2 regions of the Streptomyces sp. CNH287 genome follow, and region 1 is predicted to be linked to the other one. Evidence: riboswitches for the same ligand, from Rfam matches in the RefSeq annotation. Region 1 holds a riboswitch; the other holds the start of a gene.
The links. A riboswitch is a leader RNA that binds a small molecule or an ion and turns the genes downstream of it on or off. The one in region 1 is predicted to bind glycine.
Positions count from the first base shown of each region.

Region 1 (14,692 bases):
GGCCGTCTCCTTGTACTTGACCTTCATGTCCGCGCCGGTCTCCTTCATCGTCTTGATCGCCTTGTCCAGCGAGACGTGGTGGCGGCCGTCGCCGCGCAGGGACATGCGGGCGGCCGTCACGGCCTTCACCGAGGCCATGCCGTTGCGCTCGATGCAGGGGATCTGGACGAGGCCGCCGACCGGGTCGCAGGTGAGGCCCAGGTTGTGCTCGATGCCGATCTCGGCCGCGTTCTCCACCTTCTCCGGCGCACCGCCCAGTACTTCGGCGAGGCCGCCCGCCGCCATCGAGCACGCGGAACCGACCTCGCCCTGGCAGCCGACCTCGGCGCCGGAGATGGAGGCGTTCTCCTTGAAGAGCATGCCGATGGCACCCGCCGCCAGCAGGAAGCGGACCACGCCGTCCTCGTCGGCGCCGGGCACGAAGTTCGTGTAGTAGTGCAGCACCGCCGGGATGATCCCCGCCGCGCCGTTGGTGGGGGCGGTCACCACGCGACCGCCGGCCGCGTTCTCCTCGTTGACCGCCATGGCGTAGAGCGTGATCCACTCCATGGCGTGCGCCTCGGCGTTGCCCTCGGCCCGCAACTGCCGAGCCGAGTTGGCGGCCCGCCGCCGGACCTTGAGGCCGCCGGGCAGGATGCCCTCCTGACCCATGCCGCGGGCCACGCACTCCTGCATGACGCGCCAGATCTCCAGCAGTTCGCGGCGGATCTCGCTCTCGGTGCGCCACGCCTTCTCGTTCTCCAGCATCAGCCCCGAGATGGACAGGCCCGTCTCGCGGGTGAGCCGCAGCAGTTCGTCGCCGGTGCGGAAGGGGTGGGTCAGCGGGGTGTCGTCCAGCTTGATGCGGTCCTCGCCGACCGCGTCCTCGTCCACCACGAAGCCGCCGCCGACCGAGTAGTACGTCTTCTCCAGCAGCGGGGTGCCGGCGGGGTCGTAGGCGAAGAGCGTCATGCCGTTGGCGTGGTAGGGCAGGGAGCGCCGGCGGTGCAGGATCAGTTCGCGCGACTCGTCGAAGTCGATCTCGTGGCTGTCCCCTATCTCCTCGGCCAGCAGCCGCAGCCGCTTGGTCTCCCGGATACGGCGCACCCACGCGTCCGCCTGCTCGACGTCGACGGTCGCGGGCGCGTGCCCCTCCAGGCCCAGCAGGACGGCCTTGGGGGTGCCGTGGCCGTGCCCGGTGGCACCGAGCGAGCCGAACAGCTCGACCCGTACGGACGCGGTGTGCGCCAGTACGCCTTCGTTCTTGAGGCGGCGGGCGAACATCCGTGCCGCGCGCATCGGGCCGACCGTGTGGGAGCTGGACGGGCCGATGCCGATCGAGAAGAGGTCAAAGACGGAGAGGGCCATGGGTCGCTCCCTGGCGTTCGGGCGGGGGCGGGCGTGGGGGCAGGGCAGGGGGCGCAGGTGCGGTGCGGGGCGCCCCGGCGGGGGGCCGGGGCGCCCGTGCGGCCTACGCGTTCTTCGCGCTCAGGCCGGGGTAGAGCGGGTGCTTCGCGGCGAGCGTGGCGACGCGCTCGGCCAGTGTCTTCGCCTTCGCCTCGTCGAAACCGGCGCCGAGGGTCTCGGCGATGATGTCGGCGACCTCGGCGAAGTCCTCGGCCCCGAAGCCCCGGGTGGCCAGGGCGGGAGTGCCCACGCGCAACCCGGAGGTGACCATCGGGGGACGCGGGTCGTTCGGCACCGCGTTGCGGTTGACGGTGATGCCGACCTCGTGCAGCCGGTCCTCGGCCTGCTGCCCGTCCAGCTCGCTCTCGCGCAGGTCGACCAGGACCAGGTGCACGTCCGTGCCGCCGGAGAGGACGGAGACGCCCGCGTCCACCGCGTCCTGCCGCGTCAGGCGCTCGGCGAGGATGCGCGCGCCCTCCACGGTGCGCTGCTGGCGCTCCCGGAACTCGTCGCTCGCCGCGATCTTGAACGAGACCGCCTTGGCGGCGATCACGTGCTCCAGCGGACCGCCCTGCTGGCCGGGGAAGACCGCCGAGTTGATCTTCTTGGCGTGCTCCTGCCGGGACAGGATCACGCCGCCGCGCGGGCCGCCGAGCGTCTTGTGCGTGGTGGTGGTGACCACGTCGGCGTACGGCACGGGGCTGGGGTGGAGCCCCGCGGCGACCAGCCCGGCGAAGTGCGCCATGTCGACCATCAGGAGCGCGCCGACCTCGTCCGCGATGGCGCGGAAGGCGGCGAAGTCCAGCTGGCGGGGGTAGGCGGACCAGCCCGCGATGATCATCTGCGGCCGGTGCTCCCGCGCGAGGCGGCCGACCTCCTCCATGTCGACCAGGCTGCTGTCGGCGTCGACGTGGTAGGGCACCACGTTGTAGAGCTTGCCGGAGAAGTTGATCCGCATCCCGTGCGTGAGGTGCCCGCCGTGGGCCAGGTCCAGGCCCATGATCGTGTCGCCCGGCTTGAGCAGGGCGAACATCGCGGCGGCGTTGGCGGAGGCGCCGGAGTGCGGCTGCACGTTGGCCGCCTCCGCGCCGAAGAGGGCCTTCACCCGGTCACGTGCGATGTCCTCGATGACATCGACGTGCTCGCAGCCGCCGTAGTAGCGGCGGCCGGGGTACCCCTCGGCGTACTTGTTGGTCAGGACGGAGCCCTGGGCCTCCAGGGCGGCGACCGGGGCGAAGTTCTCGGAGGCGATCATCTCGAGGGTGGACTGCTGGCGGTGCAGCTCGGCGTCGACGGCGGCGGCGACGTCCGGGTCCACCTCGTGGAGGGAGCTGTTCAGAAGAGTCATGAGGTCTTCCTGGTGGGAGGGCGGGTGCTCAGTTTCCGGCGGCGAAGGAGGCGTACTCGTCGGCGGAGAGCAGGCCCTCCGGCTCACCGTCCACCTTCACCTTGAACAGCCAGCCGCCCTCGAAGGGGGCGGAGTTGACCAGCGACGGGTCGTTGACGACGTCCTCGTTGACCGCGGTGACCTCACCGGTCACCGGGGAGTAGAGGTCGCTGACCGACTTCGTCGACTCGAGCTCGCCACAGGTGCCCTCGGCGGTGACCTGCGCACCGACCTCGGGAAGCTGGACGAAGACCACGTCGCCGAGGGCGTCGGCGGCGTGCGCCGTGATCCCGACTGTCGAGACGCCGTCATCGGCGGCCGACAGCCACTCGTGCTCCTTGCTGTAGCGCAGCTGCTGGGGGTTGCTCATGGGGCAATTCTCCTGGATGGGTGATCGGTGGGTACGGGCGGGCGGCCGGGGGCCCCGCGAGGGGCTCCCGCGTACGGTCTCGGACGGCGCTTCGCCGGTGCCGGCGCCTGCCGGTGCGCCGGCGTCCGGCTACTTCTGGCGCTTGTAGAACGGCAGCGCGACGACCTCGTACGGCTCATGAGTACCGCGAATGTCCACCGCGACGCCGTCGCTGCCCGGCTCGGCGTGTGCCGCGTCCACGTACGCGATGGCGATCGGCTTGCCGAGCGTGGGGGAGGGGGCGCCCGAGGTGACCTCGCCGATCACCGTGCTCCCGCCGCCGGCACCGGCCGCGACCACCGGATAGCCCGCACGTGGCACCCGGCGGCCCTCGGCGACGAGGCCGACCAGCTTGCGCGGGGGAGCGGCGGCGGCCCGCTCGGCGGCGGCCTCCAGCGACTCGCGGCCCACGAAACGGCCGCCGTTCGTCGTCTTCTCGAACTTCACCGTCCGGCCCAGCCCGGCGTCGAACGGGGTCGTCGCCGTGGTCAGCTCGTGCCCGTACAGCGGCATGCCCGCCTCCAGGCGGAGCGTGTCCCGGCAGCTGAGCCCGCATGGCACCAGCCCGGCGCCCTCACCCGCGGCGGTCAGCGCCGCCCAGACGGCGACCGCGTCGCCGGGGGCGACGAACAGCTCGAAACCGTCCTCACCCGTGTAGCCCGTACGGGCGATCAGCGCGGGCACCCCGGCCACCGTGCCCGGCAGGCCCGCGTAGTACTTCAGACCGGCCAGATCGGCGTCCGTGAGCTTGCCCAGGATGCCCGCGGCCTGCGGGCCCTGCACGGCGAGCAGCGCGTAGGCGTCCCGGTCGTCCCGCACGCCGGCGTCGAAGCCGCCCTGCCGGTCGACCAGCGCGTCGAGCACGACCTGCGCGTTGGAGGCGTTGGCGACGACCAGGTACTCCTGGGCCGCGGCGGCGGCGTCCGATCCGCCCAGCCGGTAGACGATCAGGTCGTCGAGGATGCCGCCCCGCTCGTCGCAGATCATCGTGTAGCGGGCGCGGCCGGGCTTGAGCGCGGAGAGGTTGCCGATCAGCGCGTAGTCGAGCAGCTCGCCCGCCTGGGGGCCGCTGATCGTGATCTCGCCCATGTGGGACAGGTCGAACAGGCCGGCGCGCTCGCGTACGGCGAGGTGCTCGTCCCGCTCGCTGCCGTAGCGCAGCGGCATGTCCCAGCCGGCGAAGTCGGTCATCGTCGCGCCGAGCGCGCGATGCGTGGCGTCGAGGGCGGTCCGGCGGGGACCGCCGGAGGGCGTGCTGGGGGTAGTCATGTCAGGCTCCCGGGACTGGTGACACGGATGTCCTCCCCATCTGTCATCGGAACCTGAGAGGTTCGCCACCAGTCCGTGCGTACGGACGGGTGGCTTGCACCTTGGGTGGGGCCGCGCACGGCCCGCTTTTCAGATCTGCCTCGCCCTGCGCGGTATCGGGGCCTGAGAGATTCAAGGGAGGATCTTGCTCCTTCGGCGCCCCTGCACACACGAACTGTCACACGAACGTGTGATACCGGGGACTCTCCCGCGCGGATTCAAGCGGCCTGTATGGAGTTGGCGCCCTCATCATTGCACGGGCCGCGCGGACATGGCAGATCGCGTGGACGGCGAGCAATCGTCTTGAATCGCATTACCTTTTCTTGACACTCTCGTGGGTAGCCGCGAACGAGCGGCACGGCCACAGGAGGACATCAGGTGGAGAGCCTGCGCAGCGCCTACGCGACGACGGGCGGGAGCGCACTGCCCGCACCGGCCTCGGTGCCCCTTGCGGGGCGCGACCTGCGCGGGTCGACCACCGCGAGAACGCTGCTGTTCCCCGCCGGCGACCGGGTCGTGGTCTCGGGGCTGCCCGGCAGCGGCAAGTCGACGCTCATCCGCCGCACGGTCGCGGTGGTGGAGCACTCGGTCAGCCGGATCGACTCGCAGGACACCCGGGAGCGCTGGGAGCGCCGGCTGCCCCGCTGGATTCCGTACGTGATCTACCGTCCGCTGGTCCGGCTGGCGCACTACGCCGCGCTGCGCGGCGCGTTGGCCTCGGGGGCCAGCGTGGTGGTGCACGACTGCGGTACGCAGCGCTGGGTGCGCCGCTGGCTGGCCGCCGACGCGCGGCGGCGCGGTCGCGGGCTGCACCTGGTGCTGCTGGACGTGCCCGCGCGCACGGCGCTGGCGGGCCAGGCCGAGCGGGGCCGCGGCGTCTCCGGATACGCCTTCGCGCGGCACCGGCGGGCGGTGGGCAGGCTGCTGGCCGAGGCGGCGGCGGGCCGGATGCCGTCGGGGTGCGCCTCGGTGGTGGTGCTGGACCGCGAGGCGGCGGGCGCGCTGTGCGGGGTGGCCTTCGAGGGCGGCTGACCGGTGCAGGTGCAGGTGCAGGTGCGTGGGGCGGGGCGGCGGGTGGCCGGCCGGCCCGGCGGCGGGTGCACGCGGCCCGCCCCTCCACGCGGGAGCGGCGGGCCGTGTACGGGGACAGCCGTAGGCCGGGCGGGTCGCGCCGCGGGGCCGCGGGCCGGGCCGACGAGGGGCGTCGGCGGTCAGCCGGGAAGCGGTCAGCCGGGGATCTGCGCCGCGGTCTGGCTCTGGTTCTCCGAGACGTCGGGCAGCGCGGGCAGTCCGTCCAGCTCCGGTGCGGGCAGCTGGCCGCTGAGCACGACTGCGGTGAGCAGGTCGACGGTGGCCGACACCGTCGCCTTCAGCTCGGCCCGCACCTTCCGCACGTCCGCCGGACGCTCGTCGGCCGCGGCGTCCTGCCCGGCGGTGCGGAAGGCCGGGGCCGACACCCTGATCAACTCGTCGGCCTGTTCCTGCAACTCGCCCGCCGCGCGGGAGACCAGGTCGGCGGGGGTCGCGGCGGGTGCCACCACCGCACGGCCGCCGGTGCCGCCCGCGACGGCCGACTGCCGGACCTTGGCGACCGCCGCCCGGACCGCCTCGGCGTGCTGCTCGGCGGCTGCGGCGGGCAGTCTGCCCTCGGGGGTCCGCAGTACGGCGCCGATCAGCTCGGTGACCGGGGCGAGTACGCCGCCGGTGTGCGCCAGCAGGTCGTTCTGCGCGGCGATGTCGCCGGCGCCGGGCAGCGGCGCCGGGGACTGTACGGACGGGGAGACAGGCTGGGGGCCGACCGCGAACGCGGTGGTGGCCGCGCCGACTCCGCCGAGGGAGAGGGTGGCCGCGAGGGCCAGGGACGTCGTCTTGTTGACGCGCATGGGGACATATCTTTCTCTGCGGTGTAACGGGAACATTCCTCACCTTTCGAGATGAACCCACACACTGCAACCGGTCGATCGCATCCGGTGACCAATCGGGTTACCCGCTCCGTGAACCGAGGCGCCTGATCCGGCCAAGATCACCCGGCCGTCTCCCCGCAACCGGCGCCCTAAACTTGCCGCATGACCATCCCGCACCAGTACGGACCGGGCCACGGCGGCGGCTGGCCCGGCAACGAGCTGGAGGAGACCCTCGCCGCCTCCCTCGCCGTGTCGCACGCGAGCGCGCGGCTGCTGGAGGTACTCGCGCGCAGCAGCGTCTGGGTGCCGCTGCCCGAGGGCGGCGGACCGGGCAGCCCGCATCTCGACCTGCCGACCGTGGAGCTGGACGGGGCGCCGTACGTCCCCGTCTTCAGCTCCGAGCAGCAGTTCCTCCAGGTGGTCGGCTCCCACATGTCCTTCAGCGTGGCGCCGGTGGGCGAGCTGGCCCGCGGTCTGCCGCCGCAGTTGGGCATCGCGGTGAATCCCGAGGGGACCGTCGGGGTGCCGCTCCCGCCGGCCGCGGTGGCCGAGCTGTGCCGGGGCACCCCGGGCGCCCGGGTGCCCGGGATGGCCAGCGGCGCGCGGGTGCGGCTCTACGAACCGGACTGGCAGGACGACCCGGTGGACTTCCAGGCCGCGGCGGCCGGTGAGTTCGCGGCGGTACCGCAGGTGCGCACGGCGCGGCGCGCGCTGGCCAGCAGCGAGGGCGAGGCGCCCGCCCTCTTCGTGGGGATAGAGCTGGACCTGCTGGACCCGGGGGCGCGGCAGTCCGCGCACGACGCGCTGGGCCGCGCGCTCGGACGCGTGCCGGTGAAGTGGCCGGTGCAGTTGGTGCTGCTGGACGCCGCGCGCGATCCGGTGGTCGACTGGATGCGGCAGTGCGTGCGGCCCTTCTACTCGCGCGAGCAGACCGGCTGAGAGCGACCGGCCCCCGGCGTCACCGGCATCCGCCGGGCTCCGGGGAGCCCCCCTCTGGCGCGGCACTGGCCGCGCTCCGCCACCCCGGACTCGTAAGCTGGTTGGATGTCCGACGGGGGCACAGCCGCGTCCCGGGCGCGGACGACCGATTCGGCGGCGCGGGCGTGGCCGCCGAAGACCCAGTCACTGAGCGACGACTTGAAGGGGGCGGCCCACGTGAGCGCGGGTGAGAGCGTCGAACAGCTGCTGCGGCAGGTGTCGCCCGGCCGGTACGACGTCTACGAGGCACTGCTGCACCACCTCGCCGAGTCCCGGCTGTGGATGCTGCTCTGGAACGGCCAGGCGGGTTCCCCCGACGCGCAGTACGGGAACATGGAGGTCGCCGGCCACGGCTACGCCCCCTGTGTCACCTCCGCCCAGGAACTGGCCGCCTCCGGCTGGAACCGTGCGCACGAGGTGATCGGCGGGCGCGAAATCGCCGCCGCGCTCTTCCCCGACCGCTGGGGCATCTGGCTGAACCCGCACGCTCCCGGCGGCGGGGTCGGCATCCCCTGGCTCGATCTGCGCCGGATCGTCTCCGGCCTCGACCGGCTGCCCGCCGGGCCGCTGCGGATCACCGAGCCCTCGCTGGAGCTGCCGCAGTTCTACGCGCTGCTCTCCCAGAACGCCCACCGGACCCCGGCGGTGCGTTCGCTTCGCCGCGCCTGGGTGCAGCCCGCGCTCGGGTCGCCGTACCTGGCGATCGGGCTCGACCTCTACGACACCGGGCAGCCCGCCGTCGACTCCGTGCGGCTGATGATGCAGCAGTCGGTCGGCGCGGTGCCGGACGGACTGCCGGTGTCCAGCGTGGCCATGTCGGACGACCTCGATCCGGTGACGATGTGGCTCCGCCTCCGCGCGCGGCCCTTCTTCGACCGGGACGCGCACGCGGGTGCGATCCCGGGTGCCGCGCCGGGGTACGGGTACGGTTACCCGCGATCGTATTGAGCGGAAGGCATGTGGGCAGGGAAGACCGGATTTCCCGCCCACGTCAGCGTCAAGAGGCGGGGATCGCCGGGCTGGATTTGATCAAGGCGGACAGATGCGGACTTTCTTGGCGGCATTTCACCGCTCACCAAAGATCTCCGTCCGTATAACGGGAACCCTTTGAAGACATCACAGTTGCGCATCCATTCACCTGGAGGTCTGGCGAGTGATCGTGAGCGCGATGAAGACTCCCGACCCATGGGCCGTCGGCCTTTTGTACGAACCGCAGGGAACTAGCCGCTACAGCGGCGGGCGTGGGCCGGCCACCGCCGGCCGAGAGGGGTCCTCACCACGATGACGGCACCAATGCACGACACGGTTCCGGCCGATGCCGCGGACGCCGATGTCGCAGCCAGCGTCGCCAAGGACGCGGTGGAAGGCCGGTCGCTGGGCCGCATCGCCTGGACCCGCCTGAAACGCGACAAGCTGGCGGTCGCCGGTGGTGTGATCGTCCTCTTCCTGGTCCTGGTCGCGATCTTCGCGCCGGTGATCACCAGCATCGTCGGGCAGGACCCGAACGAGTACCACCAGGACAAGATCGACCCGCTCTTCGGCACCCCGACCGGCTCGCTCGGCGGCATCAGCTCCGAGCACCTGCTCGGTGTCGAGCCGGTGAACGGCCGCGACGTGTTCGCCCGGATCGTCTACGGCGCCCGGATCTCGCTGCTCGTCGGCTTCCTCTCGGCGATCGTCGCCGTGGTCCTGGGCACCGTCCTGGGCATTCTCGCGGGCTACTTCGGCGGCTGGCTCGACGCCCTGATCAGCCGGACCATGGACATGCTGCTGGCTTTCCCGCAGCTGCTCTTCATCATCTCGCTGATCGCCGTCATGCCCAACAAGCTGCTGGGCCTGGAGGGCACCGGAGTCCGGCTCCTGGTGATGATCCTGGTGATCGGCTTCTTCGGCTGGCCCTACATCGGTCGGATCGTGCGCGGCCAGACGCTCTCGCTGCGCGAGCGGGAGTACGTCGAGGCGGCCCGCAGTCTGGGCGCGGGCAAGCGCTACATCCTGTTCAAGGAACTGCTGCCCAACCTGATCGCTCCCATCACGGTCTACACGACCCTGATGATTCCCACCAACATCCTGACCGAGGCCGCTCTCAGCTTCCTCGGCGCCGGAGTCAAACCCCCGACGGCCTCCTGGGGACAGATGCTCAATACCGCCGTGCGGTATTACCAGGAGGATCCGATGTACATGGTGGTTCCGGGCGTAGCGATCTTCATCACCGTGCTTGCTTTCAACCTGTTCGGGGACGGCGTACGCGACGCACTCGACCCGAAGGGCACCCGTTGACCCCCCATTGCCCCACCCCCGGCCCGGCGCAAAGTCCGGTCCGTGACAACCCGGAGGATGCGACATCGTGAGATTCCTACGCACATCGAGGCGCCGGAGCGCCGCGGCGTCAGCCGTGGTGGTCGCGGCCCTGCTGACCACAGCGGCCTGTGGCGGTGGCGACAGCGACGACGGCGGCGGCGGTGACGGGGCGGGCTTCAACGCCGCCGTGGACAAGGTCGCCAACAAGTCGGACAAGAAGGGCGGCACGCTGAAGTTCATCGGCGTGCAGGACGCCGACTCGTGGGACACCACCCGCGGTTACTACGGCTTCGCCTGGAACTTCATGCGCTACTACTCGCGCCAGCTGGTGACGCCCGCGGCGGCGCCCGGCGAGGGCGGCCTCGAGCTGAAGCCCGACCTGGCCAAGGCCGTGGCGAAGGTCAGCGAGGACGGCAAGACCTACACGTACGAGCTCAAGGACGGCATCACCTGGCAGGATGGCAAGCCCATCACCGCCCAGGACATCAAGTACGGCATCGAGCGGCAGTGGGCGCAGGACGTGCTCCCCGGCGGCCCGGTCCACGTGAAGAACACCCTGGACCCCGAGGGCAAGTACAAGGGTCCCTACAAGGACACCTCCGAGGCGGGCCTGAAGGCCATCGAGACGCCGGACGAGAAGACGATCGTCTTCAAGCTGCCGAAGGCGAACAGCGACTTCGAAGAGATGCTGTCGATGACGTCGTCCTCGCCGGTGCGCAAGGACAAGGACACCAAGTCCAAGTACGGCCTGTCGCCCTTCTCCAGCGGCCCGTACCAGTTCAAGGACTACCAGCCGAACAAGAAGCTGACCCTGGTCCGCAACAAGAACTGGAAGCGCTCGACGGACACCGTCCGCGCCGCCCTGCCGGACAAGATCACGGTCACCCTGATCACCAACGGTGACGAGCTGGACAAGCGGCTCATCAGCGGCGACTACGACGTCGACCTGAACGCCACCGGCCTCAGCGCGGCCGGCCGCTCCTCCGCCCTGAAGGAGCACAAGGGCAACGTCGACAACCCGGAGACCGGCTTCATCCGCTACGCCGCGTTCCCGCAGTCGGTCGAGCCGTTCGACGACATCCACTGCCGCAAGGCCGCCATCTACGGTTCGGACCACAAGTCGATCCAGACGGCGCGCGGCGGCCCGATGGGCGGCGGCGACATCGGCACCAACATGCTGCCTCCCGTGGTGCCGGGCTCCGACACCTCCTACGACCCGTACGGCCTGGCCAAGAACGACGGCGCGGCCAACGTGAAGAAGGCGAAGGAGGAGCTGAAGAAGTGCGGTAAGCCGAACGGCTTCAAGACCACCATCGCCGTCCGCAACAACAAGGACGTCGAGGTCGACACCGCCGAGGCGATGCAGGCGTCGCTGAAGAAGGTCGGCATCGAGGCGCAGGTCGACGAGTACGACGGCGCGCAGATCGCCGGCATCGTCGGCAACCCCGAGGTCGTCAAGAAGAAGAACTACGGCATCATCGTGATGGGCTGGGGCCCGGACTTCAACTCGGTCCAGGGCTACGGCAAGCCGCTGTGGCACAGCTCCAACATCCTCGACCAGGGGAACAACAACTTCCCCGAGATCGACGACCCGGAGATCGACAAGAGCTTCGCGCAGTTCGAGGCGGAGCTGGACAAGGACAAGGCCGCGAGCATCGCCACCTCCATCAACAAGAAGGTCATGGAGGGCGCGTACTACATGCCCTTCACCTTCGAGAAGATGATCTCCTGGCGCTCGAGCCGGCTGACGAACGTCTACTCCACCTACGCGTACAGCGGGCAGTACGACTACGCCTCGCTGGGCGTGAAGTAACCGACCGCCGGCACACCCGCCAAGAGGCACGAAGGGCAGGTGAGGGCCGTGGCGGCGGCCCGGGTGACTCTGGACGATCTCCGGAGACACCCGGGCCGCCGCAGGGCCGAGCGCAGTGCTCACATACCTGATCAGGCGGCTGTTCGCCGCCGCAGTGATGCTGGTCGTCATCGTTCTGGTGGTCTTCAGCATCTTCTTCCTGATTCCCAAGTGGACGGGCGTGGACCCGGCCACCATGTATGTAGGGAAGGCTTCCGACAAAGCAGCACTGGAAGGCATCCGGGAGAAGCTCAGCCTGGACGACCCGATCCTCGTCCAGCTGTTCGAGTTCTTCAAAGGCATCTTCGTCGGCCGTGACTACACCGGCGGCGGGGACACGCTCCACTGCTCGGCCCCCTGCTTCGGCTACTCCTTCAAGACCGAGCAGGCCATCTGGCCCGTGCTGACCGACCGCTTCCCGGTCACCTTCGGGCTGGCCATCGGCGCGGCCGTGATCTGGCTGCTCATCGGCCTCACCGCCGGTGTGCTCTCCGCCCTGCGCCGCGGCACGCTGTGGGACCGCGCGTCCATGACCGTGGCCCTGGCCGGCGTCTCGCTGCCGATCTACTTCACCGGTCTGATCTCGCTGGCGGTCTTCTCCTACGGACTCGGCTGGGTGAGCAACGAGTACACACCGATGGAGGAGAGCATCCCCGACTGGTTCAGCGGGATGATCCTGCCCTGGGTGACGCTGGCGTTCCTCTTCGGCGCCATGTACGCCCGGCTCACCAGAGCCACCATGCTGGAAGTGATGGGGGAGGACTACATCCGTACGGCCCGGGCCAAGGGCGTACGCGAGGTGGTCGTCATCCGGAAGCACGCGATGCGCTCCACCATGACCCCGATCATCACCCTGCTGGGTGTGGACCTGGGCATGCTGATGGGCAACGCGATCCTGACGGAGACGACGTTCTCCCTGCCCGGCCTCGGTCAGGCGGTCCTCAAGGCGATCGGCGAGCGCGACCTGCCGCTGATCCTCGGCGTCACGCTGATCACGGCCACCGCCGTGGTCCTCGCGAACCTCGTCGTGGACATCCTGTACAGCGTGATCGACCCCCGAGTGAGGCTCGCATGACAGACCTCAGCAAGTCCGGCGCGGCCGCCAGCAAGTCCGGCGCGGCCGTCGGCGAGCCGAAGGCCGCGGGCTCGCCCGCACCCAGGGCGTTCCTCGAAGTCCGCGACCTGAAGATCCACTTCCCGACCGACGACGGCGTGGTCAAGTCGGTGGACGGGCTGTCCTTCCAGCTGGAGAAGGGCAAGACCCTCGGCATCGTCGGCGAGTCCGGTTCGGGCAAGTCGGTGACCTCGCTGGGCATCATGGGCCTGCACACGGTGGGCCAGTACGGCCGCCAGAAGGCCCAGATCTCCGGCGAGATCTGGCTGGAGGGCACCGAACTGCTCTCCGCCGACCCCCACACGGTGCGCAAGCTGCGCGGCCGTGAGATGGCGATGATCTTCCAGGACCCGCTGTCTGCCCTGCACCCGTACTTCACCATCGGCAAGCAGATCATCGAGGCGTACCGGATTCACCACGACGTCGACAAGAAGGTGGCCCGCAAGCGGGCCATCGAGATGCTCGACCGGGTGGGCATCCCACAGCCCGACCAGCGCGTGGACAGCTACCCGCACGAGTTCTCCGGCGGCATGCGGCAGCGCGCCATGATCGCCATGTCGCTGGTCAACAACCCCGAGCTGCTCATCGCGGACGAGCCGACCACCGCCCTGGACGTCACCGTGCAGGCGCAGATCCTCGACCTCATCCGCGATCTCCAGAAGGAGTTCGGCTCGGCGGTCATCGTGATCACCCACGACCTGGGCGTCGTCGCCGAACTGGCCGACGACATCCTGGTGATGTACGGCGGCCGGTGCGTCGAGCGCGGCGCCGCCGAGAAGGTCTTCTACGAACCGCAGCACCCCTACACCTGGGGTCTGCTCGGCTCGATGCCGCGCATCGACCGGGAGCGGACCGAGCGCCTCATCCCGGTCAAGGGTTCCCCGCCCAGCCTGATCAACATCCCCGACGGCTGCGCGTTCAACCCGCGCTGCCCGTACGCGGACGTACCCAAGGGCGGCATCACCCGCACCGAGCGCCCCGAACTGCGCGAGGTGGCCGACGGGCACTTCTCCGCCTGCCATCTGCCGCGCGAGGACCGGGAACGCATCTGGAACGAAGAGATTGCGCCGAAGCTGTGAGCGAGGACGAGCAGATGACCAAGCCCGAAGGGGCGGGCACGCCCGAGCCGAGCGCGCCGGCCGAGGAGCCCGCAGCCGCCCCCGGCGCCGCCGAGGCCCGGCACGCGGGTCAGGTGGAGGCCGGTGAGGTGCTGCTGCGGGTGAGCGGTCTCACCAAGCACTTCCCCATCACCAAGGGCGTGCTCAAGCGCCAGGTGGCGGCGGTGAAGGCGGTCGACGGCATCGACTTCGAGGTGCGCGCGGGGGAGACCCTGGGCGTGGTGGGCGAGTCCGGCTGCGGCAAGTCGACCATGGGCAGGCTCGTCACCCGGCTGCTGGAGCCCTCCGCGGGGAAGATCGAGTTCCAGGGGCGGGACATCACCCACCTGGGGACCTCGGGCATGCGGCCGCTGCGCCGCGACGTCCAGATGATCTTCCAGGACCCGTACTCCTCGCTGAACCCGCGGCACACCGTGGGCGCCATCGTCAGCGCGCCGTTCAAGCTCCAGGGCGTCCAGCCCGAGGGCGGCGTGAAGAAGGAGGTGCAGCGTCTGCTGTCGGTGGTCGGGCTCAACCCCGAGCACTACAACCGCTATCCGCACGAGTTCTCCGGCGGCCAGCGGCAGCGCATCGGCATCGCCCGCGCGCTGGCGCTCAACCCCAAGCTGGTCGTGGCGGACGAGCCGGTCTCCGCGCTGGACGTGTCCATCCAGGCCCAGGTGGTCAACCTGCTGGACGACCTCCAGGACGAACTGGGCCTGACTTACGTGATCATCGCCCACGACCTGTCGGTGATCCGGCACGTCTCGGACCGGATCGCGGTCATGTACCTGGGCAAGATCGTGGAGCTGACGGACCGGCAGTCGCTGTACAAGTCGTCGATGCACCCGTACACCCGCGCGCTGATGTCCGCGGTGCCGGTGCCCGACCCGCGCGGCAAGGCCAAGCGGAACAGCGGGCGCATCCTGCTCCAGGGCGACGTGCCCTCGCCGATC
Region 1 covers NZ_KE384253.1:219,598-234,289, reverse strand. The annotation lists gene H299_RS0130515 (L-serine ammonia-lyase) at 1-1,347, opposite strand, end outside; gene H299_RS0130510 (serine hydroxymethyltransferase) at 1,451-2,734, opposite strand; gene gcvH (glycine cleavage system protein GcvH) at 2,763-3,143, opposite strand; gene gcvT (glycine cleavage system aminomethyltransferase GcvT) at 3,273-4,451, opposite strand; glycine riboswitch at 4,592-4,711, opposite strand; gene H299_RS0130495 (AAA family ATPase) at 4,878-5,522, shown strand; gene H299_RS39785 (hypothetical protein) at 5,717-6,373, opposite strand; gene H299_RS0130485 (enhanced serine sensitivity protein SseB) at 6,557-7,333, shown strand; gene H299_RS0130480 (enhanced serine sensitivity protein SseB C-terminal domain-containing protein) at 7,550-8,320, shown strand; gene H299_RS0130475 (ABC transporter permease) at 8,654-9,652, shown strand; gene H299_RS0130470 (ABC transporter substrate-binding protein) at 9,720-11,486, shown strand; gene H299_RS0130465 (ABC transporter permease) at 11,602-12,600, shown strand; gene H299_RS0130460 (ABC transporter ATP-binding protein) at 12,597-13,718, shown strand; gene H299_RS37075 (dipeptide ABC transporter ATP-binding protein) at 13,733-14,692, shown strand, end outside.

Region 2 (14,692 bases), on a different contig from region 1:
GGTCGCCCGCACCCAGCTCACCCTCAGCCGTATCGACGCGCGCATCCCGCAGGCGCACGTGCTGCGCCGTGACCTGGCCACTCCCTGGGCCGTCAAGGGGCTGGTGATGCGCCGCGTGGTGGAGGCGGCGGGCGAACGGTACGTCGACACCACGGACGGCGTACGGGTGGTGGAGACCGACGGCCGCTGGGTGCTGGTGCTGCCGGACCGGGCCGAGGCGGTGACGCACCTGTGGGCCGAGGGGCCCGACGACGCGTCCGCCCAGGGGCTCCTGGACGAGTGGTCCGGGGTGGTGGACAGCGCGGGGAGCTGACCGCACGCCCCACGCCCCGCCGTTCGCCGGTGGGCCCGTTCGGTGGTGCTGCCCGCGACGTGCGACGATGTGCGGCATGTCGCAGCAGCACCCCGGACGGAGTACCGCAACGCGGCCCGCACGACCGGACGCCTCCATGTCGCTGCTGAACAATGTCATGGACCACAGCCTCGATGACGGGTACGCCGAGGCGGCGGCACGCCGGGAGGCAGCCGGCAAGTCGGGCCTTCCCCGCACCACGCGGGCCAAGCTGTGGCTGGCGGTCGGCCTGGTGCTGGCCGCCCTGGTGGTCACCGTCGGCGCGGTGCAGGCGCGGGTCGACGCGCCCACGGTCGCCAAGGAGCGCGAGGAACTCATCGACCGGGTGGAAGAGGGCACTCGGGAGGCCGAGGCGCTGGAGGACCGGATCGAGCAGCTGCGGACCACCGTCGAGGAGAAGCAGAACGAGGCGCTGGAGAAGCACGGCGGCGCGCGGGGCGCGCTGACCGCCCTCCTCGCCGCGGCCACGCCTGCGGAGGGGCCCGGCATCAAGCTGGTGATCGACGATGCCGAGGACTCCAAGGGAGGTGCCGGCGGAGGCCCGCGCAGCAGCAGCGGCTTCTCCGACACCGGCCGCATCCGCGACCGCGACATGCAGCGCGTCATCAACGGGCTGTGGGCCGCTGGTGCGGAGGCCGTGACGGTCAATGACCAGCGCCTTACCGGACTTTCGGCGATCAGGGCGGCCGGTGACGCCATACTGGTCGACAACAAGCCCCTCGCGCCGCCCTACACCGTGCTCGCGGTGGGGCAGGGCGAGGAGCTGCGCAGCGGTTTCCAGGACAGTGTGGACGGCCAGTACCTCGAAGTGCTGCGGGAGAACTACGGCGTGCGCTACGACATCTCCGTGCAGGAAAAGGTGCGGCTGCCCGCGGCGTCCAGCCTCGCGCTGCGCACCGCGCAGCCCGTGAAGACAGGAAAGGGCAGCACATCGTGATCGCCGTACTGGGCCTCATCGTGGGAGTCGTGGCCGGACTCGTCGTTCGGCCCGTCGTACCGACGGTGGTGGAGCCCTACCTCCCGATCGCCGTGGTGGCCGCGCTGGACGCGGTCTTCGGCGGACTGCGGGCGATGCTCGACGGGATCTTCGACGACAAGGTGTTCGTCGTCTCCTTCCTGTCCAACGTGGTGGTCGCGGCGCTGATCGTCTTCCTCGGGGACAAGCTGGGCGTCGGTGCCCAGCTCTCCACGGGAGTGGTCGTCGTGCTCGGCATCCGCATCTTCTCCAACGCCGCCGCGATCCGCCGACACGTCTTCCGGGCGTGAGGCCGATGAGCGACGAGACGAATCCCGCCGACCGGCCGCACGACGGCCCCGCCCACCACGCCGCCTCCGGCCGCCATGAGGACGCGGCAGGCGCTCCGGCTCCGCCCGGTGGCGCCGGGCCCCAGGAGGCCACCGGACGGCAGCGGCTGCTGGCCGCCGTCTGGCCGCCGCGCGTCACCCGCGCCCAACTCACGGTCGCCGTGCTGCTGTTCGTGCTGGGTCTCGGCCTCGCCATCCAGGTGCGCTCCACCAGCGAGGGCGGCCCGCTGCGGGGAGCCCGGCAGGAGGATCTCGTGCGCATCCTCGACGAGCTGGACGACCGGTCGGTGCGACTGGAGCACGAGAAGGAGCGCCTGGAGGGCCAGAAGCGGGAGCTGGAGAACAGCTCGGACCAGGCCGAGTCGGCCCGCAAGCAGACCCGGCAGAAGGAACGCGAGCTGGGCGTGCTGGCCGGGACGGTGGCAGCCGAGGGGCCCGGCATCCAGATCACGATCCGCGACGCGACCGGGGCCGTCGAGGCCGATATGCTCCTGGACACCATCCAGGAACTCCGCGCGGCCGGTGCCGAGGCGATCGAGATCAACGACGTCCGGGTAGTGGCGGGCACCTATTTCACGGACCGTGGCGACCAGGTGAGCATCGACGGCCACCGAGTGTCACCGCCGTACCGCTTCGAGGTGATCGGCGAGCCGAAGGACCTGGAGCCCGCGCTCAACATCCCCGGTGGTGTCGTGCAGACACTGGAGAAGGAGCAGGCCAGGGTGTCGGTCACCCGCTCGGAGAAGATCACGGTGGACGCCTTGCGTTCGGCGAAGCGACCTGACTACGCTCGGTCATCACAGTGAGGTGGCGATGAGACATCGGCGGGGGTCGGCGAGGAGATGCGCGTCGGGTGAGGGAAACTGTCCCGAGGCCGGGGGCGTTGCCATGATGTCCGGCCTGGTCAGTGAGAACATTGAGGGTCTGTCCTGCCCCACGGGCGGGTCTGTTTCGTGCGAGGGGAATCGCCCGTGAGTTTCTTTTCGAGGTTGTTCGGCAAGAGCCGTCAGGACGGCGGCGGAGGCGCCCGGCGGCACCGTGCCGCCAGGAACGGCGAGCCCGCGCGGAGCGGCGGTGAAGAGCAGGGCCGCCCGCTCTTCCGGGACGAGCTGGACCCGCTTGCGGGCGGCGCCGGCGGTCAGGGCGCGGGGCCTGCCGACCCGTCGGCGACCGGGCGCATAGGTCTCGGGGAGCCGTCGGGTCCGCGGCCTGGCGGCGGGCCCGCCGCGTCGGTCTGCCCGCGCTGCGGGAGCCGGGTCGGCGAGGCGAGCCGCTTCTGCTCCAACTGCGGCGCTCCGCTGCGTGGCGGCCCGGCGGGCGAGGGTCCCTCGGAGACGACGTCCACGATCTCCATCTCCGGTCTCGAGGCGTACGACTCGGAGGCGACCGGGCAGCACATGCTGCCGCTCGCCCCCGAGGCGCAGGCCGCCGTCGAGGCGCTGCCCATGGGCTCGGCCCTGCTGGTGGTGCGCCGGGGGCCGAACTCGGGCAGCCGCTTCCTGCTGGACGGCGACCTGACCACGGCGGGCAGGCACCCGCAGAGTGACATCTTCCTCGATGACGTCACGGTTTCGCGGCGTCACGTGGAGTTCCGGCGGGGCCCCGGTGGCTTCGCTGTCGCCGACGTGGGGAGTCTGAACGGGACGTACGTCAACCGGGAGCGGATCGACTCCGGAGTCCCGCTCGCAAACGGTGACGAGGTGCAGATCGGCAAGTACCGGCTGGTCTTCTTCGCGAGCCAGCGGGGCGTCTGACCCGCCTCCTCCACCCGCCTGCCGCATCCGCCGGGACCGCTCACGCGGCCCCGGCGGGCGTCGTCCGGGCCGGGTTCTTCCGGACACCGGTACACGAATGCCCTCGCCGAAGGGGTGCCCGACTACCCAAACAGGCCGGTCAGGTCCTAGGGTTGCTGTGTGAACGAGCTTGATGTTGTGGGTGTCCGGGTGGAAATGCCCTCCAATCAGCCGATCGTTCTCCTGCGTGAAGTGGGAGGCGACCGGTACCTCCCCATCTGGATCGGCCCTGGGGAGGCGACCGCGATCGCCTTCGCGCAGCAGGGCATGACGCCCGCGAGGCCGCTGACGCACGACCTGTTCAAGGACGTGCTGGAGGCCGTCGGCCAGGAACTCACCGCGGTCCGGATCACGGACCTGCGGGAAGGCGTCTTCTACGCCGAGCTGGCCTTCGCGAGCGGTGTCGAGGTCAGTGCGCGCCCCTCGGACGCCATAGCGCTGGCGCTGCGCACCGGGACGCCGATCTTCGGAAGCGACGGTGTGCTCGACGACGCCGGGATCGCGATCCCGGACGAGCAGGAGGACGAGGTGGAGAAGTTCCGCGAGTTCCTCGACCAGATCTCTCCCGAGGACTTCGGGACCAGCAGCCAGTGAACCTCGTGCCACTCGGCACGCGGGCGCAAACGCTCAGGCATTCCCGTCTTGCGGGCACGTCAAACCACTCTTCGGGTGATTATCACTCGGCGTGGTGAGTGTGGCGATCGTTGACGCACCCCGAGTGACTGCCTACCTTCAGTTGGGCAGGTTCCGGGAGGACTGTTCCCGGAATGTGACGGACGGAGGTCGGCGTGAGAAGCACCGGCGGCGAGGGCACCGCGGCGGACAGCGCGTTTGCCTCGCCCGTGTCACCCGCACAGCCCGCCGCCCCGCCCGGCCCGGCGGTTCCCCCGGCGGTCACGGAGCAGCTGGGCTACCGCGGCCCCACGGCCTGCTCCGCCACCGGCATCACCTACCGCCAGCTGGACTACTGGGCCCGTACCGGGCTGGTCGAGCCGAGCATCCGCCCGGCGTACGGTTCCGGCAGCCAGCGGCTGTACAGCTTCCACGATGTCGTCGTGCTCAAGATCGTCAAGCGGCTGCTGGACACCGGGGTGTCGTTGCAGAACATCCGTGCGGCCGTCGCGCACCTGCGTTCGCGCGGGCAGACCGATCTGGCCCGCATGACGCTCATGAGCGACGGGGCCACGGTCTACGAGTGCTCCTCACCCGACGACGTGGTGGATCTGCTCCAGGGCGGCCAGGGTGTCTTCGGTATCGCCGTCGGGGTGGTCTGGAAGGACGTCGAGTGCGCCCTGTCCGAACTGCACGCGGAGCGCGTGGACACCGGCGAGACGGTCCTGGGCGACCACCCGGGGGACGAGCTGGCGCGCCGCCGCAACCGCGCCGGATGAGACCACCGCGCGCCGTTGTCAGTGGCGTGCGGCAGCATCGACAGGTGTGAGACACGCACCGACGGTCCTGCACCTCGACATGGACGCGTTCTACGCCTCCGTCGAGCAGGCGGCGAAGCCCAGCCTGCGTGGGCGCCCCGTGATCGTGGGCGGGCTGGGGCCGCGCGGCGTGGTGGCCACCGCCTCCTACGAGGCCAGGAAGTTCGGCGTGCATTCCGCGATGCCCATGGCGCAGGCCCGCAGGCGCTGCCCGAACGCCGCGTACCTGACGCCGCGCTTCAGCCTCTACCGTCAGGTGAGCGATCTGGTGATGGAGCTGCTGGCCGCCCTCTCGCCGCTGGTGGAGCCGCTCAGCCTGGACGAGGCGTTCGTCGACCTGGAGGCGGGAGGTGTGCCGCCGACCTCGCGTGCGGCGCTGGAGGTCGGGCACCGGCTGCGCCGTGACATCCGCGCCGCGACGGGGCTCAGCGGCTCGGTGGGGCTGGCCGGGTCCAAGCTGCTGGCCAAGATCGCCTCGGAGGAGGCCAAGCCTGACGGGCTGGCGGTCATCGCCCCCGGCACGGAGCGGGAGCTGCTGGCGCCGCTCTCCGTCCGTACGCTGCCGGGTGTGGGACCGGCCACCGCCGAGACCCTGCGCCGGGCCGGGATCACCACCGTGGGCGAGACCGTCGAGGCGGGCGAGGCGGAGCTGCTGCGGCTGCTGGGCAAGGCGCACGGCGCCGGTCTGTACGCGATGGCGAACGGCGTCGACGAACGGGCCGTGGTGGCCGAGCGGGACACCAAGTCCGTCTCCGTCGAGGACACCTACGACGTCGACCTCACCGACCGCGCCCAGGTGCAGGCCGAGGTCGCCCGGCTCGCCACCCGCTGCGTCGAGCGGCTCCGGGCCGCCGGGCACTCCGGGCGCACGGTGGTGATCAAGGTGCGCAGCTACGACTTCTCCACGCTCACCCGTTCGGAGACGCTCCGCGGGCCCACGGACGACCCCGGCGTCGTCCGGGAGACCGCCGCCCGGCTCCTGGACGGCGTGGACACCACGGCGGGCGTACGGCTCCTGGGCGTGGGCGTGAGCGGGCTCGCCGACTACACGCAGGAGGACCTGTTCGCGCAGGCGGCCTCCGCGACCGCACAGGCCACCGGGGCGGAGGAGCCCGCCGGCCGGACCGGTGACCCCGGCGGGCCGCCGCCGTCGCCCGGTCGCGCCGCGTCACCCGCGGCGGGCGCCGTACGGTCCTGGCCGCCCGGCCGCGACGTGCGGCACGCCCGGTTCGGCCCCGGCTGGGTCCAGGGCAGCGGTGTCGGGCGGGTCACGGTGCGCTTCGAGCAGCCGGGGTCGGCCCCCGGCCGGGTGCGTACCTTCGCCGTGGACGATCCGGAGCTGGAGCAGGCGGACCCGCTCGCCCTGGTCGCGGACCTCTCGGCGGGGCGCGCCGGGGCGGCGGGCGGGGACGCCGACGCCGCCCGTCAGCCCGGGCCCGGGCTGACGGGCGGGTCCGGCGACGCGCCCGAGCCTCCGGAGGCATCCGGTCCTCCCGACCCCGAGGGCCCCGAGGGCCGCGGGGGCCGCGACGGCCTCCCGGAGCCGCCCTCCGGCGCGGGGGAGGGGCTCTCGCCTCCGGCGGGCACGTCGAGCCCGTAGTGGTGGTAGAGCTGGAGCTCCTGCTCGGGCGAGAGGTGCCGCCCCACCCCGAAGTCCGGCGCGTCCCTGATCAGGGCGCGTTCGAAGGGGACGCGCAGGGTCTCGCCGTCCAGTTCGCTGGGCTCGAGGGGCACGAACGCGTCCCGGCTGAAGAGCCCGGTGCGTACGGCCGCCCACTCCGGCTCGCCCGTGGCGTCGTCGAGGTACACCTCGTCCACGGTGCCGATCCTGGCCCCGTCGCGGTCGAACGCCTTCCGGCCGATCAGGCTCCGCGGATCGATCTCGGTCTGCACGATCCCTCCAACTGGTCGCCGGCGCTCCCGGCTGCCGGGGCGCGGTCTGCGTACTGGTTCCACCCAATGCCACATCGCGGTGATTGGCCACTTGAACGCCTGCCCGGTCCCGTGCGCGGAACACGCTGGTAGGCTCGGAAACGGCTGTCGACCCCGCACGGGAGAGCTCTCCGGTGGCAGCACCGGAGGCGCCGAAGGAGCAACTCCTCCCCGGAATCTCTCAGGCTCACGTACCGTACGGGTGAGGTCACTCTGGAAAGCAGGGCTTGCCGCGGGCATGTGCCGTGGCTCGTCCTCACCGACGGTGCAAGCCGGGTCGTGCCGGGTTCGGGCGGGCCGGTGAAGCTCTCAGGTTGACATGACAGAGGGGGAGGCCGTCCGGGCACCGCCAGGTGTCCCTCGTAGGTCGCTGAGACCAGGAGGCCCCCGCTGATGACTGCCAACCGTCACTCCCTCGCCGAGCTGGAGCGTGGCACACCGTTCGAGAGCCGCCATATCGGGCCGGACGCCGGGGAGCAGGCCAAGATGCTCGCCCAGGTCGGATTCGGCTCGCTGGACGAGCTGACCGCCGCCGCCGTACCGGAGGTCATCCGCAGCAGCGAGGCGCTGCGGCTCCCCGAGGCGCGCGGCGAGGCGGACGTCCTGGCCGAGCTGCGCGGGCTGGCCCAGCGCAACCAGGTGCTGCACTCGATGATCGGGCTCGGCTACTACGGCACGTTCACGCCGCCGGTGATCCTGCGCAACGTGCTGGAGAACCCCTCCTGGTACACCGCCTACACGCCGTACCAGCCGGAGATCTCGCAGGGCCGGCTGGAGGCCCTGCTCAACTTCCAGACCGTGGTCTCCGACCTGACCGGCCTGCCCACCGCGGGCGCCTCCCTGCTGGACGAGAGCACCGCCGCCGCCGAGGCGGTGGCCCTCTCCCGCCGGGTGGGCAAGGTCAAGGAGGGCGTGTACGTGATCGACGCCGACTGCATGCCGCAGACGGTGGCCGTGATCCGCACCCGTACGGAGCCCGCCGGCGTCGAGACCGTCGTCGCCGACCTGAGCGAGGGCATCCCCGCCGAGATCGCCGAGCGCGGCGTCTTCGGCGTCCTGATCCAGTACCCGGGCGCCTCCGGTGCCGTACGCGACCCGCGCGCCGTGATCGAGCAGGCCCACGAGCTGGGCGCCGTCGTCACCGTCGCCGCCGACCTGCTGGCGCTGACCCTGCTCACCTCGCCCGGCGAGCTGGGCGCGGACATCGCGGTCGGGTCGAGCCAGCGTTTCGGCGTCCCGATGGGCTTCGGCGGGCCGCACGCGGGGTACATGGCGGTGCGCGACAGCCATGCGCGCAGCCTGCCCGGCCGCCTGGTGGGTGTCTCCAAGGACGCGGACGGCGGCCAGGCGTACCGGCTCGCGCTCCAGACCCGGGAGCAGCACATCCGCCGGGAGAAGGCCACCAGCAACATCTGCACGGCCCAGGTCCTGCTCGCGGTGATGGCCGGTATGTACGCGGTCTACCACGGGCCGGACGGGCTGGCCGCCATCGCCCGGCGCACCCACCGCTACGCCGTGCTGCTGGCCGAGGGCCTGCGCGCGGGCGGCGCGCACGTGGTGCACGACGCGTTCTTCGACACGGTCACCGTACGGGCCGAGGGGCAGGCGGCCCGGATCGTGGCCGCGGCCCGCGAGTCCGGGGTCAACCTGCGCCTGGTGGACGCCGACCACGTCGGAGTCTCCTGTGACGAGACGACGGGCCGGGTCCAGCTGGCCGCCGTGTGGCGGGCGTTCGGCGTCGAGGCAGGGTCACCGGGCGCTCCCGGCGTGGACGAGCTGGACGCGGCCGCGGGCGAGGTGCTGCCCGAGGGGCTGCTGCGCACGGACGACTACCTGACCCATCCCGTCTTCCACCAGTACCGCTCGGAGACCGCGATGCTGCGCTACCTGCGCCGCCTCGCCGACCGCGACTACGCCCTGGACCGCGGCATGATCCCGCTGGGCTCGTGCACGATGAAGCTGAACGCGACCACCGAGATGGAGCCGGTCACCTGGCCCGAGTTCGGCGGCCTGCACCCCTTCGCGCCGGTGGACCAGGCCGCGGGCTACCTCACGCTGATCCGCGAGCTGGAGGAGCGGCTGGCCGAGGTGACCGGCTACGACAAGGTCTCCCTCCAGCCGAACGCCGGGTCCCAGGGCGAGCTGGCCGGGCTGCTGGCGGTGCGGGCGTACCACCGTGCGAACGGGGACACCGGGCGCACCGTCTGCCTCATCCCCTCCTCGGCGCACGGCACGAACGCGGCGAGCGCGGTGATGGCCGGGATGAAGGTCGTCATCGTCAAGACCGGTGACGACGGGGACGTCGACGCCGAGGACCTGCGCGCCAAGATCGAGAAGCACGGCGCGGAGCTGGCCGTCCTCATGGTGACCTACCCCTCCACGCACGGTGTGTTCGAGGAGCACATCACCGACATCTGCGCGGCCGTGCACGACGCGGGGGGCCAGGTCTACGTCGACGGGGCGAACCTCAACGCGCTGCTCGGGCTGGCCCGTCCGGGGCGCTTCGGCGCCGACGTCTCGCACCTCAACCTGCACAAGACCTTCTGCATCCCGCACGGCGGCGGCGGCCCCGGTGTGGGCCCCGTCGGCGTACGCGCCCACCTGGCGCCGTACCTGCCCAACCACCCGCTCCAGCCCTCCGCCGGACCGGAGACGGGCATCGGCCCGGTCTCGGGCGCGCCCTGGGGTTCGGCGGGGATACTGCCGATCTCCTGGGCGTACGTACGGCTGATGGGTGCCGAGGGGCTGCGCCGGGCGACGCAGGTCGCGGTGCTCGGAGCCAACTACATCGCCAAGCGGCTCGAGCCGCACTACCCGGTGCTCTACACCGGGCCCGGCGGGCTGGTCGCGCACGAGTGCATCATCGACGTACGGCCGCTGACCAAGGCCACCGGAGTGAGCATCGACGACGTCGCCAAGCGGCTGATCGACTACGGCTTCCACGCGCCGACGATGTCCTTCCCCGTCGCCGGGACGCTGATGATCGAGCCGACGGAGAGCGAGGACCTCGCGGAGCTGGACCGCTTCTGCGCCGCGATGATCGCGATCCGGGCGGAGATCGACAAGGTCGCGTCGGGGGAGTGGGCGGCGGAGGACAACCCGCTGCGCAACGCCCCGCACACCGCCGCGCAGCTCGGGCGCGAGTGGGAGTTCGGCTACAGCCGTGAGGAGGCGGCCTTCCCGGCCGGGGTGGTGGCGGCGGACAAGTACTGGCCGCCGGTGCGGCGGATCGACGGGGCCTTCGGCGACCGTAACCTGGTCTGCTCCTGCCCGCCGATGGAGGAGTACGACAGCTGACGTAGCCCGGTCGGAGCGGCGGCCGGGAACGACGATGGGGCCGGTGCGGCGGTGACGCCGGCCGGCCCCTCTTGGCTGTGCTGCCGCGCCGGCCGCGTCAGGCCGCAGTGGCGATGTGCTCGGTGCCCAGCGGCCGGTGCGGTGCGATGATCTCGCCGTCCGGCAGCAGCTCGCCCGTGTCCTCGAAGAGCAGAACTCCGTTGCACAGCAGGCTCCAGCCCTGTTCAGGGAAGTGCGCCACGAGATGGGCGGCCTCCCGGTCGGCGGAGTCCGCGGTCGGGCACGGTGGCTGGTGCTTGCACATGGTCGGTGCCGTCTTCCGTTGTGTGGGCCCTGATGGTGTCCTGCGGCTCGGTCGGGATTCCATGGCCGCCCCCCGTTCGCTGTGTATGTCCCCAGTGTTGCCCTGCGGGCGCGATTCCGCAGGGATTTAGCGGCAGCGCTTCTCACCAGTCAGGGACGCATCACCCACACGAGCGGTTGCCCGCGACACCACCCCCCTGGCGGGGGGTGTCGCGGGCTGGGCCGGGCTACGTCACACGGGGGTGGCAGGGGGCCGGGCGAGGGCGGGACGGCGGCTTCAGGCGACGGTGCCCAGCGCCGGGACGGCCGTCAGCCGGTGCACGAGCAGCGGCAGCAGCGCGTCCATCCGGTGCGGTCTCTGCGCGGCGATGCCCGGGGGCGCCGGGGCCAGGGGGATCAGCAGGTCGGCGGCCTCCGGGAAGCCCTCGGCGGGGTCCGCCTCCGCGTCCCCGTGCAGCCAGAGCGTGAGCATGTACAGCTCGGGTACGGACAGCAGCCGCGGCTGGTACGGCAGCGGCAGCGCCTCGGCCTGGCCCAGCGCGCGTTCGGTGGAGGTGACGTACGGTCCGGCGCTGAAGTGGGCGAACGTCCAGCCGCCCGGGCCGAACCGGGACTCCGCGGCCCCCGCGTCGCCTCCGGTGGCGGTGTCGCGCAGCAGGAAGCGCCAGCCGGTCAGCCGGGTGCGCGGCGGGCCCTGCTGCTGACCGTCCCGGCTGATCCGGTGGACGGGCAGTGCGAGTTCGGGCCGCGCGGCGTCCGGGCCGCGGGCGGTGTCGGAGCCGAGGGCCTCGAGCACGCTGCGCAGCGCGGGGGCCGGAGCCGGGGGAAATCGCACGGGCATGATGGGTCGCCTCTCACTTCGCCGGGCACGGCGGTGCTGAAAACGGGGGGCGCGGACGGCACTGTCGGCGTCGGGATGGGCCGCGAGAGCGGCTGGGCGTTGACCTTCGGGGGGCCGGACCGGCGCCAAGTCTCTGCCTCGTCAAGGGAGTTTATACGACACGTGTTCTGCTGGGGATTCCGCTAATACTGCCGGGCCGTTTTTTCCAGGAGATATCCGGACGGTTTCCAGCACGTATTTAAGGGCATTTGCGGAGCCCGGAAGGCCGCGGCCTCGGATTCCTCCGGCGACGCGGTCGGCCGAATCGCGACGCCACCTTTTCCGGCGGTCCCGTGTACGCGGCGGCCCCGCGCGGCCCGTGCCGTATGCCTGTGGAATGTGCCGGAGATGTGACTGTTGCCAGCGTAGCGCGTGCGGGCGCACCCGACGAGGGGTAATCGATCACACGGACGGGCATCATCGTTCGTAATACCGCGGCAGCGGACGCGGCCGGTACGGGCGGAGGCCCGTCCGCCCGTACCGGCCCCGGGTCCTGGCAGAGGAGGAGCGCCCCGATGGGTGAGAAGGTCGTGGGCAACGGTTTCGGCCTGTCCGAACGGCGGCGCTATCGCCGGAAGCTCCACCAGTGTCTCGAGAGTCTGCAACACCTGCTCGGGGCCCAGCTGTTCGACCGCCCGCGCAACCTCATGGGCCTGGAGATCGAACTCAATCTCGCGGATGACGACGGCATGCCGCGGATGATGAACGCCCAGGTGCTGGAGCGGATCGCCAGCCGCGATTTCCAGACCGAACTCGGGCGGTTCAACCTGGAGGCCAACATCGTCCCGCACCAGCTGACCGGCCGGGTGTTCGACCAGTTGGCCGAGGAGCTGCGCACGGGGCTGGCGTACGCGGACCGGCAGGCGCGCGAAGTCGCCGCCCGTATCGTGATGATCGGCATACTGCCCACGCTCACCGTCGAGGACCTGGTCAGCTCCAACCTCTCGGCCGTCGACCGCTACACGCTGCTGAACGACCAGATCATGGCCTCCCGCGGCGAGGAGGTCGACATCGACATCGAGGGCGTCGAACGCCTCACCTACACCTCGGAGTCCATCGTCGCCGAGGCCGCCTGCACCTCGGTGCAGCTGCACCTCCAGGTGACACCCGAGCGGTTCGCCCCGGTGTGGAACGCCTCCCAGGCCATCGCCGGGCCGCAGATCGCCATGGGCGCCAACGCGCCCTTCGTCTTCGGCCGGGAGCTGTGGCGCGAGTCCAGGCCGCCGCTGTTCCTCCAGTCCACCGACACCCGGCCGCCGGAGCTGGCCGCGCAGGGGGTCCGCCCCCGCACGTGGTTCGGGGAGCGCTGGATCGACTCCGTGCACGACCTCTTCGAGGAGAACGTGCGCTTCTTCCCGTCGCTGCTCCCGCTGTGCGAGGAGGAGGACCCGCTGCGGGAGCTGGCGCTGGGGCGCATACCGCGGCTGGCCGAACTCGTCCTGCACAACGGCACGGTCTACCGCTGGAACCGGCCGGTGTACGGCGTCGCGGACGGCGTACCGCACCTGCGGGTGGAGAATCGCGTGCTTCCGGCCGGTCCCACCGTCACCGACGTGCTCGCCAACGCCGCCTTCTACTACGGGCTGGTGCGCGCGCTGGCGGACGCACAGCGCCCGGTGTGGAAGCGGCTGCCCTTCGCCGCGGCCGAGGCGAACTTCCGCGCCGCCTGCCGGCACGGCCTCGACGCCGAGCTGCACTGGCCGCGCCCCGGCCGGTCCGGCGGGCTGGCCACGGTGCCGGCCGCGCGGCTCGTCCAGGACGAACTGCTCCCGCTCGCCGCGTCCGGGCTGGACTCCTGGGGGCTGGAGCCGGCGGACCGCGACAGATATCTGGGGGTCGTGCGGGAACGCTGCCGCCTGAGGGTCAACGGCGCGTCGTGGCAGTCCGCGGTCTACCACCGGGCGCGGGAGGCGGGGCTGGGGCGGGAGAAGGCGCTCACGGCCATGACGCGGCGGTACTGCGAGCTGGCGGCGACGGGCACGCCGGTGCACGAGTGGCCGCTCCTCCCGTAACCCGGCTGCCACCTAGCGCCGCGTCCCACCTGTACGTACGTCCCCCGCCCGCCGCGGAGCCGCGCGCCGCGCCCGTGCGGGGCCCGGCGGTACGCCGGCGTGCGGCGTCGGGCAAGCTGTGACCTCCCAAGGCGTCGAGGAGGGAACTGTGCATTCACAGGCGCGCGACACCGCGCCGCCGTACCGCCCCGCGGAGCTGACGGCCCCGGTGCTCCGCCGCGAGACCGTGCTCGTCCTGGCCCTCTCGCTCGGTGCGAGCGCCCTCTCGTCGCTGATCAGCTTCACCGGCTCGCTCACCGAACCGGGCGGGCTGGCCGACCAGGCCGCGCAGCTGAACTCCTCGCGCGCGCCGGACCGGCCGTGGCTGGACCTGGCCTGGCAGCTGTTCGGGATCGCCACCGCCCTGGTGCCGGTCGCGCTGGTGGCACACCTGCTGACCCGCGAGGGCGCCCTGGGCCTGCGGTCCATGGGCTTCGACCGGCTGCGCCCCGGCTTCGACCTGGGCCGGGGCACGGCCGTCGCGGCAGCGATCGGGGGCAGCGGCCTGGCGCTCTACCTGGGCGCGCAGGCCGCGGGGTTCAGCCTCACGGTGGTGCCCGAGAACCTGCCCGAGGTGTGGTGGAAGATCCCCGTGCTCATCGCCTCCGCGGTGCAGAACTCCGTGGTGGAGGAGGTGATCGTCGTCGGCTACCTGCTGCGCAGGCTCGACCAGATCGGCTGGACGCCGATGGCTGCGCTCGCCGCGAGCAGCGTGCTGCGCGGCTCGTACCACCTCTACCAGGGCATCGGCGGCTTCTTCGGGAACATGGTGATGGGCGTCGTGTTCGTGCTGCTCTACCGGCGCTGGGGCCGGGTCGGGCCGCTGGTCGCCGCGCACGCGCTCATCGACATCGTGGCGTTCGTCGGGTACGCGCTGCTGGCGGGGAAGGTGAGCTGGCTGCCCACGGCCTGATCCGGCGGGCGCGGTGGCGGCGCGGGGCTCACGTTTGTGCCCGCCGGTGGGCCGCCACCCGTTCGCGGGTCGCGCAGCGCCGGGAGCAGTAGCGGCGGTCGGGGCCGCTGCCCAGGGCGAGGAAGACATGGGGGCAGCGGGGGGAGGCGCACAGCCCGCCCGGCGGGCGCTGGCGGTCCCAGACCAGGACCGTGAGCGCGAGGCAGGAGGAGGTCAGGAACCACTCCGCCCACGGCCCGTCGTCGTCGCGGTCCAGATGGGGGTGCCACGGGGTGCGCCCGCCGTGCGAGGTGAGGCGGAGACGCCCCGCGTGTTCCCGCAGCAGGTGGTTCAGGGCGGCGGCTGCGCCGTCGGTGTCCGGGGCGGCGAACACCTCGCGCAGCAGCAGGGCGGCCCCGCGCAGCGCGGCGACGTCCTCGGCGGAGAGCGCAAGGGG
Region 2 covers NZ_AUKQ01000031.1:3,138-17,829, forward strand. The annotation lists gene H299_RS0123165 (mannose-1-phosphate guanyltransferase) at 1-313, shown strand, start outside; gene H299_RS0123170 (DUF881 domain-containing protein) at 381-1,289, shown strand; gene H299_RS0123175 (small basic family protein) at 1,286-1,618, shown strand; gene H299_RS0123180 (DUF881 domain-containing protein) at 1,624-2,463, shown strand; gene H299_RS0123185 (FHA domain-containing protein) at 2,587-3,411, shown strand; gene H299_RS0123190 (bifunctional nuclease family protein) at 3,571-4,044, shown strand; gene H299_RS0123195 (MerR family transcriptional regulator) at 4,293-4,841, shown strand; gene H299_RS35785 (DNA polymerase IV) at 4,888-6,480, shown strand; partial or broken gene H299_RS40585 (PRC-barrel domain-containing protein) at 6,435-6,773, opposite strand; glycine riboswitch at 6,922-7,019, shown strand; gene gcvP (aminomethyl-transferring glycine dehydrogenase) at 7,206-10,109, shown strand; gene H299_RS0123210 (DUF5999 family protein) at 10,207-10,413, opposite strand; gene H299_RS0123215 (hypothetical protein) at 10,690-11,253, opposite strand; gene H299_RS0123220 (glutamate-cysteine ligase family protein) at 11,808-13,304, shown strand; gene H299_RS0123225 (CPBP family glutamic-type intramembrane protease) at 13,501-14,256, shown strand; gene H299_RS0123230 (CGNR zinc finger domain-containing protein) at 14,285-14,692, opposite strand, start outside.
Region 2: another riboswitch for glycine. It lies ahead of gcvP (aminomethyl-transferring glycine dehydrogenase); the one in region 1 lies ahead of gcvT (glycine cleavage system aminomethyltransferase GcvT).